DNA from 2 places in the Streptomyces tendae genome. Region 2 is predicted to be linked to the other one. Evidence: riboswitches for the same ligand, from Rfam matches in the RefSeq annotation. Region 2 holds a riboswitch; the other holds the start of a gene.
The links. Region 2 has a riboswitch for S-adenosylmethionine ahead of F3L20_RS24280 (aminotransferase class V-fold PLP-dependent enzyme). Riboswitches for the same ligand answer to the same signal wherever they lie in the genome.

Region 1: it holds a riboswitch for S-adenosylmethionine, as region 2 does, so the genes downstream of both, thrC (threonine synthase) here and F3L20_RS24280 (aminotransferase class V-fold PLP-dependent enzyme) in region 2, are expected to answer to the same signal.

The regions. Positions count from the first base shown of each region.
Region 1 is NZ_CP043959.1:6,559,576-6,565,488, reverse strand. It holds gene F3L20_RS30025 (glucosyl-3-phosphoglycerate synthase) at 60-1,028, opposite strand; SAM riboswitch class I at 1,165-1,312, shown strand; gene thrC (threonine synthase) at 1,330-2,619, shown strand; gene F3L20_RS30015 (MoaD/ThiS family protein) at 2,685-2,960, shown strand; gene F3L20_RS30010 (cold-shock protein) at 3,391-3,594, shown strand; gene groL (chaperonin GroEL) at 4,038-5,660, shown strand; gene F3L20_RS30000 (NADH:flavin oxidoreductase) at 5,884-5,913, shown strand, end outside.
Region 2 is NZ_CP043959.1:5,272,286-5,278,198, forward strand. It holds gene F3L20_RS24270 (rhomboid family intramembrane serine protease) at 1-407, shown strand, start outside; gene F3L20_RS24275 (Lrp/AsnC family transcriptional regulator) at 404-685, shown strand; gene F3L20_RS24280 (aminotransferase class V-fold PLP-dependent enzyme) at 798-2,159, opposite strand; SAM riboswitch class IV at 2,321-2,437, opposite strand; gene trpD (anthranilate phosphoribosyltransferase) at 2,510-3,574, opposite strand; gene qcrB (cytochrome bc1 complex cytochrome b subunit) at 3,724-5,361, opposite strand; gene qcrA (cytochrome bc1 complex Rieske iron-sulfur subunit) at 5,358-5,913, opposite strand, start outside.

The sequences.
Region 1 (5,913 bases), 1.3 Mb from region 2:
GCCGGTGCGTCACACCGGCCGGCGACGGCCTGGGTCGGGCCACCCGGCCCCGGCCGGCATCAGGCCACCCGGCGCGCCCGGTACTCCTCGATCTCCGTCATCGGCGGCCGTTCCTCCGTGTCCACCGAGTACGTGCGGGGCTCGAAGGCGTCCCCGGCCCGCTCGAACTGGGTCAGCGAAGGGCGCAGCAGATGGCCGCGGGCCAGCCGCAGCTGCGCGGTGCGGTAGATTGCGGCGGCCATCCGGCCGAGCGCCTGGCCGTCCTGGTGCCGGTGCTTGCGCACCCCGACGTCCACCTGCGCCAGGGCGTCCAGGCCCACCAGGTGCAGGGCGTCGACCAGCATGCCCAGCTCGACGCCGTACCCGACGGGGAACGGGAGCTGCTCCAGCAGGCCGCGGCGGGCCGCGTACTCGCCGCCCAGCGGCTGGACGAAACCGGCCAGCTGCGGCCAGTGCATGTTGAGCAGCGGGCGGGCCATCAGCTCCGTGACCCGGCCGCCCTGCCCGGCCGCCGCGCCGGGGGCGGTCCCGTCGGCCAGGGTCAGGGGGCGGTCGTACATGGCCTTGACCAGCTGGAGGTCGGGGTCGGTGAGCAGCGGGCCGACGACGCCGGTGACGAAGTCGGAGGAGAAGTCCCTGAGGTCGGCGTCGACGAAGCAGACGATGTCGCCGCGGGTGACCAGCAGCGACCGCCACAGCACTTCACCCTTGCCGGGCACGGCCGGTATGCGGGGCAGGATCGAGTCCCGGTGCACCACCCGCGCGCCGGCCGCCGCGGCCGCCTCGGCGGTGCGGTCGGTGGAGCCGGAGTCCACCACCACGACCTCGTCGACCAGCGGGGCCTGGAGCACCAGGTCGTGCCGGACGACCGAGACGATCTCGCCGACCGTGGCCTCCTCGTTGAGCGCGGGCAGCACCACGCTCACGGTCTGCCCCGAGGCCCGTTTCGCCGCCAGGATCCGGTGCAGGGGCCGGTCGGCGAGCGACCAGGAGCGCTCGATCAGCCAGCGCTCGACTTCTTCCAGCACGGTCCGGGCTCCTCACTGGCCGGTGATCCATCTCGGGGTTCGGACGGCTCCCTCCGCCGTCCGGGCCTTCGGTTACAGTCTTGAACAACGCCAGCGACCCTCGCATGCCGGGGTCGCCGGGCGCACAACTGAACACCGCTCATCCAGAGGGGCAGAGGGATACGGCCCGATGAAGCCCCGGCAACCCTCCAGTCGGTTCCTGTCACGCGGACGTGGCGAGGCTCCCGGCTAGGGAAGGTGCCAAATCCGTCTCACGGCGAGATGCGTCGTGAGGAAGATGAGGAGAAAGGGCCTCGCCTCCATGGCTGTGCAGACTTTTGCAAGCACCACCGACTCCGCGAACACCGTCGACCTCGGCCCCGCCGCCGCGCTGTCCTGTCGCGAGTGCGGCCACCGCGTGCCCCTCGGCCCGGTCTTCGCCTGCGAGGAGTGTTTCGGCCCGCTGGAGATCGCCTACGACTTCTCGGATTACGACACCGAAGATCTCCGCAAGCGCATCGAGGCGGGCCCCGCGAACATCTGGCGCTATGCGCCGCTGCTGCCCGTCCCCGCGGACGTGGCGACCAAGCCCAACCTGAACCCGGGCTGGACCAAGCTCGTGCAGGCCGACAACCTGGCCCGCGAGCTGGGCGTCACCGGCGGCCTCTACGTCAAGGACGACTCCGGCAACCCCACGCACTCCTTCAAGGACCGCGTCGTGGCCCAGGCCCTGGAGGCCGCGCGCGCCTTCGGCTTCACCACGCTCTCCTGCTCCTCCACCGGCAACCTGGCCGGCGCGGTCGGCGCCGCCGCCGCCCGGGCCGGCTTCCGCTCCTGCGTGTTCATCCCGCACGACCTGGAGCAGGGCAAGATCGTCATGGCCGCCGTCTACGGCGGCGAGCTCGTCGGCATCGAGGGCAACTACGACGACGTGAACCGTTTCTGCTCCGAGCTGATCGGCGACCCGGCCGGCGAGGGCTGGGGCTTCGTCAACGTCAACCTGCGGCCGTACTACGCCGAGGGCTCCAAGACCCTCGCGTACGAGGTCTGCGAGCAGCTCGGCTGGCGGCTACCGGACCAGATCGTGGTCCCGATCGCCTCCGGCTCGCAGCTCACGAAGATCGACAAAGGTCTGCAGGAGCTGATCAAGCTCGGGCTCGTCGAGGACCGGCCGTACAAGATCTTCGGCGCGCAGGCCGAGGGCTGCTCGCCGGTGTCCACGGCGTACAAGGCGGGGCACGACGTGGTCCGCCCGCAGAAGCCGAACACGATCGCCAAGTCGCTGGCGATCGGCAACCCGGCGGACGGGCCGTACGTCCTGGACATCGCGCGTCGCACGGGCGGTGCGGTGGAGGACGTCACGGACGCGCAGGTGGTCGAGGCGATCAAGCTGCTGGCGCGGACGGAGGGGATCTTCGCGGAGACCGCGGGCGGGGTCACGGTCGGCGTGACGAAGAAGCTGATCGAGAGCGGGACGCTTGATCCGTCCCTCACGACGGTCGTGCTCAACACCGGGGACGGTCTGAAGACGTTGGACGCGGTGGCGGGGACCGGGCTGACCGCGACGATCCGGCCCAGCCTTGAGTCGTTCCGTGAGGCCGGGCTCGTCTAGAGCCCTTCTCACCGTTCCCGTCCGCGACCAGTCCCCTGGGTTCTCATCCTGACCGGAGGTTCCAAGTGAGCGTTACCGTCCGTATTCCTACCATTCTGCGCACCTACACCGGTGGCCAGGCCGAGGTCGCCGCCGAGGGCGGGACCCTCGGCGAGGTCATCAAGGACCTGGAGAGGAACCACACCGGCATCGCCGCCCGGGTCCTGGACGACCAGGGCAAGCTGCGCCGGTTCGTCAACGTCTACGTGAACGACGACGACGTGCGGTTCGAGCAGGGCCTCGAGACGGCCACCCCGGACGGGGCCGGCGTGTCGATCATCCCGGCGGTCGCCGGAGGCTGATCATTACCTTCGGTAATGACGGTTACCGAGCGTTTGCGGCATTGCCCCTTCCGTGAGAGATGCGGAGGGGGCAATTCCATGGGATTGAGCGCGGTAGAGTTGGGGAACGCGCTCCCGATCCATTGATCGAGAACCCTGAATTCCTGCCGCCGACCCGACTGGATGTAGCCAAAGTGCGGGCTCCTTTCGCGGCATTTGCCTCCTTCGCCCGGCCCGACTTGCCCTGAATTCTGGCGAATTCTTGCCACATTCCGGACCGGTGGCGTCCAGATTTCTCGTCCGATTGACCTGTTGCAGACGGCAGTTGGACAGATACATTCAGCCGCGGTCGACGCGTTCCGGCGCACGCCCCCAACCGTTGGGGGGTGAGGTCTGACCCGGGTCCGCGAAGTGTGGATCTGTGCAAGGGCCAGTAATAGGGGAGTTAGGCATGGCTCAGGGCACCGTCAAGTGGTTCAACGCGGAGAAGGGGTACGGCTTCATCGCGGTCGACGGTGGTGCGGATGTTTTCGTCCACTACAGCGCCATCCAGATGGACGGCTACCGCACCCTTGAAGAGGGCCAGCGGGTCGAGTTCGAGATCTCGCAGGGTCAGAAGGGCCCGCAGGCCGACATGGTTCGCGTCACCGCCTGAACGCGCTACCAGCCGCACGCACATCTTCTGCCGGTGAAGGGCCCGCACCTCTCGGGGTGCGGGCCCTTCGTCGTGCCCGCAACCCCGGGGCCGCGCCCGTGGCGGCGCTCGAAGCCCGCTAGGGGCGCGACAGGCGAGTGCGCCGTGCGCGCCGTGTTCGCGCGCGGCTGAGAGCGGCCCCGAGTCCTTGGTACGCCTGGGCCGAACCGCCCCGAAGAGTCCGCCCGCCACGACGCCGCATCGCGAGCGTGCCTTGCACTCTCAGGGGTCGAGTGCTAATCATTGGCGTTAGCACTCTGAAGGTGAGAGTGACAACGAAGGACCGGGTCGGTGAGGCCCGCCAGGTCACGTGGGGCAAGGAACCACACGGCCGGCGAGCCGTCCGTCGCGGGCGCGGGCGCGGTCCGAAGGAATCACCCCCAGTCCTGGAGGGACCACTTCACATGGCCAAGATCATCGCGTTCGACGAGGAGGCGCGGCGCGGCCTCGAGCGCGGCATGAACCAGCTCGCGGACGCCGTGAAGGTGACGCTCGGCCCCAAGGGCCGCAACGTCGTCCTCGAGAAGAAGTGGGGCGCCCCCACGATCACCAACGATGGTGTCTCCATCGCCAAGGAGATCGAGCTCGAGGACCCGTACGAGAAGATCGGCGCCGAGCTGGTCAAGGAAGTCGCCAAGAAGACGGACGACGTCGCAGGTGACGGTACGACCACCGCGACCGTTCTCGCCCAGGCCCTGGTCAAGGAGGGCCTGCGCAACGTCGCCGCCGGCGCCAACCCGATGGCCCTGAAGCGCGGTATCGAGAAGGCCGTCGAGGCCGTCTCCGCCGCCCTGCTGGAGCAGGCGAAGGATGTCGAGACCAAGGAGCAGATCGCTTCCACGGCCTCCATCTCCGCCGCTGACGTCCAGATCGGTGAGCTCATCGCCGAGGCCATGGACAAGGTCGGCAAGGAAGGCGTCATCACCGTCGAGGAGTCCCAGACCTTCGGTCTGGAGCTGGAGCTCACCGAGGGTATGCGCTTCGACAAGGGCTACATCTCGGCGTACTTCGCCACCGACATGGAGCGTATGGAGGCCGTCCTCGACGACCCGTACATCCTGATCGCCAACTCCAAGATCTCCAGCGTAAAGGACCTGCTCCCGCTCCTGGAGAAGGTCATGCAGTCGGGCAAGCCGCTGCTGATCATCGCCGAGGACGTCGAGGGCGAGGCCCTGTCGACCCTGGTGGTCAACAAGATCCGCGGCACCTTCAAGTCCGTCGCCGTCAAGGCCCCGGGCTTCGGCGACCGCCGCAAGGCGATGCTGCAGGACATCGGCATCCTCACCGGCGGCGAGGTCATCTCCGAGGAGGTCGGCCTCAAGCTGGAGAACGCCACCATCGACCTGCTGGGCAAGGCCCGCAAGGTGGTCATCACCAAGGACGAGACCACCATCGTCGACGGTGCCGGCTCCGCCGACCAGGTCCAGGGCCGCGTGAACCAGATCCGCGCCGAGATCGAGAACAGCGACTCGGACTACGACCGCGAGAAGCTGCAGGAGCGCCTGGCGAAGCTCGCCGGCGGTGTCGCGGTCATCAAGGCCGGTGCCGCCACCGAGGTGGAGCTCAAGGAGCGCAAGCACCGCATCGAGGACGCCGTGCGCAACGCCAAGGCGGCCGTCGAGGAGGGCATCGTCGCCGGTGGTGGCGTGGCCCTGCTGCAGGCCTCCCAGGTGTTCGAGAAGCTGGAGCTCGAGGGTGACGAGGCGACCGGTGCCAACGCCGTGAAGCTCGCCCTGGAGGCCCCGCTGAAGCAGATCGCCGTCAACGGTGGTCTCGAAGGCGGCGTCGTCGTGGAGAAGGTCCGCAACCTCACGGTCGGCCACGGTCTGAACGCCGCGACCGGCGAGTACGTCGACATGATCGCCGAAGGCATCATCGACCCGGCGAAGGTGACCCGTTCCGCGCTGCAGAACGCCGCCTCCATCGCCGCGCTGTTCCTCACCACCGAGGCCGTCATCGCCGACAAGCCGGAGAAGGCCGCGGCCCCGGCCGGCGGCGGCATGCCGGGCGGTGACATGGACTTCTGAGCCTGACCCGTCAGGTTCGGACCCGTCCGACGGTCCGAAGGGCGGCACTCCCCGTACGCGGGGGTGCCGCCCTTCGGCGTGTCCGGATGCCGCCGGAGTGACCGGTGTCACGGCGATGAACGGGAGCGGGGCGGGAATGGCGGAGCGTGCGTGGCGGTTCGAGCACGGTGAGTGCATACATGCACGTACACATACCCTCCAGTATCGCGAGGAGCCCCCACCGATGACCGTCGCCGCCTCCGAAGCCACCGGC
Region 2 (5,913 bases):
GCCGCGTGCGGTTCGCCCTCTGCTGCGCGGGCTGCGGCTACCTCGCCCTGCTGGGGTACGCCGCCGCCAACGCCGGCTCCGAGCGGTCCCTGGTCGGGGCCTCGGGAGCGATCTCGGCGGTCCTCGGAGCGTTCCTGTTCCTGTTCCCCCGGGGGCGGGTCACCAGTCTCCTGCCGTTCGCGCTCTTCCTGCCGGTACGGCTGCCCGCGTGGGTGGTCCTGCCGTTCTGGGCGGCCCTGCAGTGGGCGGCCGCGGGACGCACGGCTGAGGGCGGGCCGGGCGTGGCCCATCTGGCGCACCTCGTGGGCTTCGGCCTGGGGATCGGCTGCGCATGGGTGTGGCGCGGCGGGGCGACTACAGTGAAGTCCGCCCCTGCTCCGGCTCCCGAGGGAGAGAACCAGCCGTGATCACCGCGATCGTCCTCATCAAGACCAGCGTGGACCGGATCCCCGAGATCGCGGAACAGATCGCCGCGCTGGACAGCGTCAGCGAGGTCTTCTCCGTCACCGGCACCTACGACCTGATCGCCATGGTGCGGGTCCGCGAGCACGAGGACCTGGCGGAGGTCATCCCTGGCCGGATCAGCAAGATCCAGGGGGTCGAGGGCACGGACACGCACGTGGCGTTCCGCACGTACTCCCAGCACGACCTGGAGGCGGCGTTCGCCATCGGCCTGGACAGCTAGCCCGCTCGCACGCCGGACGGGCTGCGTCTCAGCCCTCCGGCGTGCGAGGTGCGGGGTCCGGGGCGGAGCCCCGGGTCGGGAAGGGAAAAGGGCGGCGGGGGCGAATCCCCTCCTACGCCCGCGCCGACGTGTCCGGCACGCACCGCCCCTCCACCGTCCGGTAGGTCCACCGCGCACCGTCACGGACCAGCTCCCGCACCGCCCGCACGAACCGCTCCACATGCTCGTCCGGCGTCCCGGCCCCGAAGCTGACCCGAATCGCGTTCAACGACCCCGCGTCCGGCGCCCCGCACTCCCCCTGCCCCCCGGCCTCGCTGCCCACCAGCCGCCGCACCAGCGGGTGCGCGCAGAACAGCCCGTCCCGCACACCGATGCCGTACTCCGCGGACAGCGCCGCCGAGAAGTGGGAGCTGTTCCAGCCGTCGACCACGAAGGACAGCACCCCGACCCGCGGCGCGTCGTCGCCGAACAGCGACAGGAACCGCACCTCCGCCACGTCCGCCAGCCCTTCCCGCACCGCGCTGACCAGCGCGTCCTCCCGCGCCGCCAGCGCGTCGAAGCCGGCCTCGGCGAGCGCCGTGCAGGCGGAGGCGACGGCGTGGGCACCGATGACGTTGGGCGAGCCGGCCTCGTGGCGGGCGACGCCGTCGTGCCACTCCACGTCCACCCCGCCGTCCGCGCGCCGGGCGACCTTGCGGCTGGCGCCGCCGCCCGCGAGGTAGGGCTCGGCCACGCGCAGCCAGTCGGCGCGCCCTGCCAGCACTCCGGAGCCGAAGGGGGCGTACAGCTTGTGTCCGGAGAAGGCGACCCAGTCGACGTCCAGGTCGCGCACGCTCACCGCGCGGTGCGGGGCGAGCTGGGCGGCGTCCAGCACGATCCGGGCGCCGTGCGCGTGCGCGGCGGCGGCCAGTTCGCGGACCGGCCACAGCTCACCGGTGACGTTGGAGGCGCCGGTCACGCAGACCAGGGCCGGGCCGTAGGGGTCACGGTCGGCGAGGGCGCGCTCCAGGGTCGCGACGGCCTGCGCGGGGCTGCCCGGCGCGTCCAGGTACGTCACCCGGACACCCCGCCAGGGCAGCAGGGAGGCGTGGTGCTCGGTCTCGAAGACGAAGACCTCGCAGCCCTCGGGCAGGGCGGCGGCGAGCAGGTTCAGGGAGTCGGTGGTGGACCGGGTGAACACCACCTGGTCCCCGCTGCGGCAGTCGAGGAACTCGGCGACCGTCCGGCGGGCGTTCTCGAACAGGTCGGTGGACAGCTGCGACAGGTACCCGGCGCCCCGGTGGACGCTGCCGTAGTACGGGGCGTACGCGGCCACGTCGTCCCAGACCCGCTGGAGGGCGGGGGCGCTGGCGGCGTAGTCGAGCGCGGCGTAGGTGACCTCGCCGCCGGTGACGAGCGGGACGGCGACGTCCCGGCCGAGGACGGGCAGCGGGGCACGGACGGTGGGGGCGGCGGCAACGGCGGAGACGGACATGGCGTAACTCCCGTGAGGCAGGACGGATCCCCGCGCGAACGGACGGCGCGCCGGCGCGGGAAGAAGAGTGAAAAGGGTGTGCGGAGGCGGGGCTCGGCGCCCTAGCGCATTCGCTTGCTCACGGAAGGCTCCTCGACGACCAGGACCCCTGGTGTGCGAGGGGTCCGCGCTTGCCGTGAGCCCTGCTGCTCACGGCCTGGTCCTCACCCGGGGCACCCCGCCACGGACGGAGGGTTGCCGGACAGCCGGCCGGGGCCTTGTGACTGTCACTCATGACCTGACAGGGAAATTACGTGAGGTGACCGGCGTCCCGCAACCCGGGTCCGGATCTCGGGACGACCGCACCCTCCTCAGGCGTTGCTGACGGCCACCCAGCGCTCCAGGACGCGCTTGGCCGAGCCGGAGTCGATCGACTCGGCCGCCTTGTCCATCCCGGCGCGGATCTGTTCGGTGAGCGTGCCGCCGCCCGGCTCCAGCGCCACCAGCGCCGCCGCGGAGTTCAGCAGCACCGCGTCCCGCACCGGGCCCCGCTCGCCGTCCAGCAGCCGGCGGGCGACCTCGGCGTTGTAGGAGGCGTCGGCGCCGCGCAGAGCCTCCACCGGCACCAGCTCGATGCCGACGTCACGCGGGTCGAAGCTCTCCTCGGTCACCGCGCCGTCGCGGACCACCCACACCCGGGAGGTACCGGTGGTGGTCAGCTCGTCCAGGCCGTCGTCGCCGCGGAACACCAGGGAGGAGTGGCCGCGCCCGGCGAACACCCCGGCCATGATGGGCGCCATCCGCGGGTCGGCGACGCCGACCGCCTGGGCCTTGACCTGGGCCGGATTGGCCAGCGGGCCGAGGAAGTTGAACACCGTGCGGATGCCGAGCTGGCCGCGGGCGGCGGCCACGTGGCGCAGCGCCGGGTGGAACCTCACCGCGAAGCAGAAGGTGATCCCGGCCTCCTCGGCGACCTCGGCGACCCGGCGCGGGGTGAGTTCGAGGTTGACGCCCAGCTTCTCCAGGACGTCGGAGGCGCCGGAGGCGGAGGACGCGGCGCGGTTGCCGTGCTTGACGACCTTCGCGCCGGCGCCGGCCACGACGATGGAGGACATGGTGGAGATGTTCACCGTCTTGGCGCCGTCGCCGCCGGTGCCGACGATGTCGACGGTGGCGCCCGGCACGTCGATGACGTTGGCGTGGGCGTACAGCGCCCGGACGCAGCCGGTGATCTCCTCGACCGTCTCTCCCTTGGCGCGCAGGGACACCGCGAAGCCGGCGATCTGCGCGTCGGTCGCCTCGCCCCGCATGATCAGGTCCATCGCCCAGGCGGTGTCGTCGGCGGACAGGTTCCGTCCGTCCAGGAGGCCGTTCAGCAGGGCGGGCCAGGAGCGGCCCGCCGCGTTGTCGCCTCCAGCGGGGGTCACAGCGCTCATGGTCGCTCCTGACGGTAGTGGCGGATGGCCGGGACCGGCGCGGTCCCGGACCCACCCTATCCAGCCCCGGGCACGGCGAAGGGCCCCCGTCCGCAGAACGGACGGGGGCCCTTCGCTGTCGTGTGGCGACGGGTGGAGCAGCTTCGGGATCAGTGGTGGCCGTGGCCGCTCGTGATCTCCTTGTACTCCTCGACGGTCGGCTTCGGAACCTGGGACTCCTCGCCGTAGAAGCCCTTGCTGAGCTTCGCGCGCAGCTTCTCGCCGGCCTTCACCTTGCGCCGGACGCCGTTCTCGTCGACCTCCGGGCCGATCTCGAGCGGCTTCGGCTGCTCGTGCGCGGTGAGGGTGTAGAGCTGCTCCTGGCTGAGCGGCTCGTGCACCTCGATGAACTCACCGTGCGGCAGGCGCTTGATGATGCCCGACTCGCGGCCGTGCAGCACCTTCTCCTTGTCCCGGCGCTGCAGGCCGAGGCAGATGCGCTTGGTGACGATGAACGCCACGACCGGGGCGACGAAGAACGCGATGCGGACGAACCAGGTGATCGCGTTGATCGACAGGTGGAAGTGCGTGGCCCAGATGTCGTTGCCGCCGCCGACGAGGAGCACGAAGTACAGCGTCATCCAGGCGACACCGAACGCGGTGCGCGTCGGGGCGTTGCGCGGGCGGTCCAGGATGTGGTGCTCGCGCTTGTCGCCGGTGACCCAGGACTCGATGAACGGGTACACCGCGATGGCCGCCAGGACCAGCGGGAAGATCATCAGCGGGATGAACACGCCCAGGACGAGCGTGTGACCCCAGAAGTTGATCTCCCAGCCCGGCATGACACGGATCAGGCCCTCGGAGAAGCCCATGTACCAGTCCGGCTGGGCACCGGTGGAGACCATGTCCGGCCGGTAGGGGCCGATGGCCCAGATCGGGTTGATCGTGGCGATCGCGGCCACGGCCGCGAGCACACCGAAGACCAGGAAGAAGAAGCCTCCGGCCTTGGCCATGTACACCGGCAGCAGCGGCATGCCGACCACGTTCTTGTTGGTCTTTCCGGGGCCCGCGAACTGCGTGTGCTTGTGGTAGAAGACCAGGATCAGGTGCGCCACCACGAGGCCGAGCATGATGCCCGGCAGCAGCAGGACGTGGATCGAGAAGAACCGGGCCACGAAGTCGTCGCCGGGGAACTCGCCGCCGAAGAGGAAGAACGAGAGGTACGTGCCGACGATCGGCACGGACAGGATCGCGCCCTCCATGAAGCGGATACCGGTGCCGGAGAGCAGGTCGTCCGGGAGCGAGTAGCCGGTGAAACCGGTGAACATGCCCAGGACGAGCAGCAGGAAGCCGAACAGCCAGTTGATCTCACGCGGCTTGCGGAACGCGCCGGTGAAGAACACGCGCATCATGTGCACGAACATGCCGGCCACGAAGATCAGCGCGGCCCAGTGGTGGATCTGCCGGATGAGCAGACCGCCACGGACGTCGAAGCTGATGTCCAGCGTCGACTTGTAGGCCTCACTCATCAGCTGGCCCTGCAGCGGGACGTAGCTGCCGTGGTACTCCACCTCGTTCATCGACGGGTGGAAGAACAGCGTCAGGTACACACCCGTGAGGATGATGATGATGAAGCTGTACAGGCAGATCTCACCCAGCATGAACGACCAGTGGTCGGGGAAGATCTTGCGCATGTTGGCCTTGGCCAGGGAGTAGATCCCCAGCCGGCCGTCCGCCCAGTCGGCGACCCGCTCACCGGCCGGTGCCTTCCCGCGCGAGCGGGAATCGGTGCTGGTCGTAGTACTCATCCGCGCTCCCAGAAAGCAGGGCCGACGGGCTCTTCGAAGTCGCCGAGCGCTTCGAGGTAACCCTCGTCGTTCACGCCGATGCGCAGCTGCGGCAACGGGTGACCGGCGGGACCGAAGATCACCTTGGCGCCGTCGGAGAGGTCGAAGGTGGACTGGTGGCAGGGGCACAGGGCGTGGTGCGTCTGCTGCTCGTACAGGGAGATCGGGCAACCGACGTGGGTGCAGATCTTCGAGTAGGCCAGGATGCCCTCGTGCGACCACTCGAGCGAGCGCTTGTCCTTGATGTCGTCCGGCTGGATGCGGACCAGCATCAGGGCGGCCTTGGCGATCTCGGTCTGGAACCCGTGGTCGTGCTCCTCCAGGCCTTCGGGCTTGGCGAAGGTCAGCGAACCCACGATCAGGTCCGACGGGCGCAGCGGCTCGTTGGTGTTCATGTTGACGAGCAGCTTGCCCTTGCCCCACAGGGTGTGGCGCAGCTTGTCCTCGGGCAGCGGCCCGAGGTCGCGCAGCAGCACCACGCCGGAGAGCGGGAACAGCGCCAGCGCGCCGAAC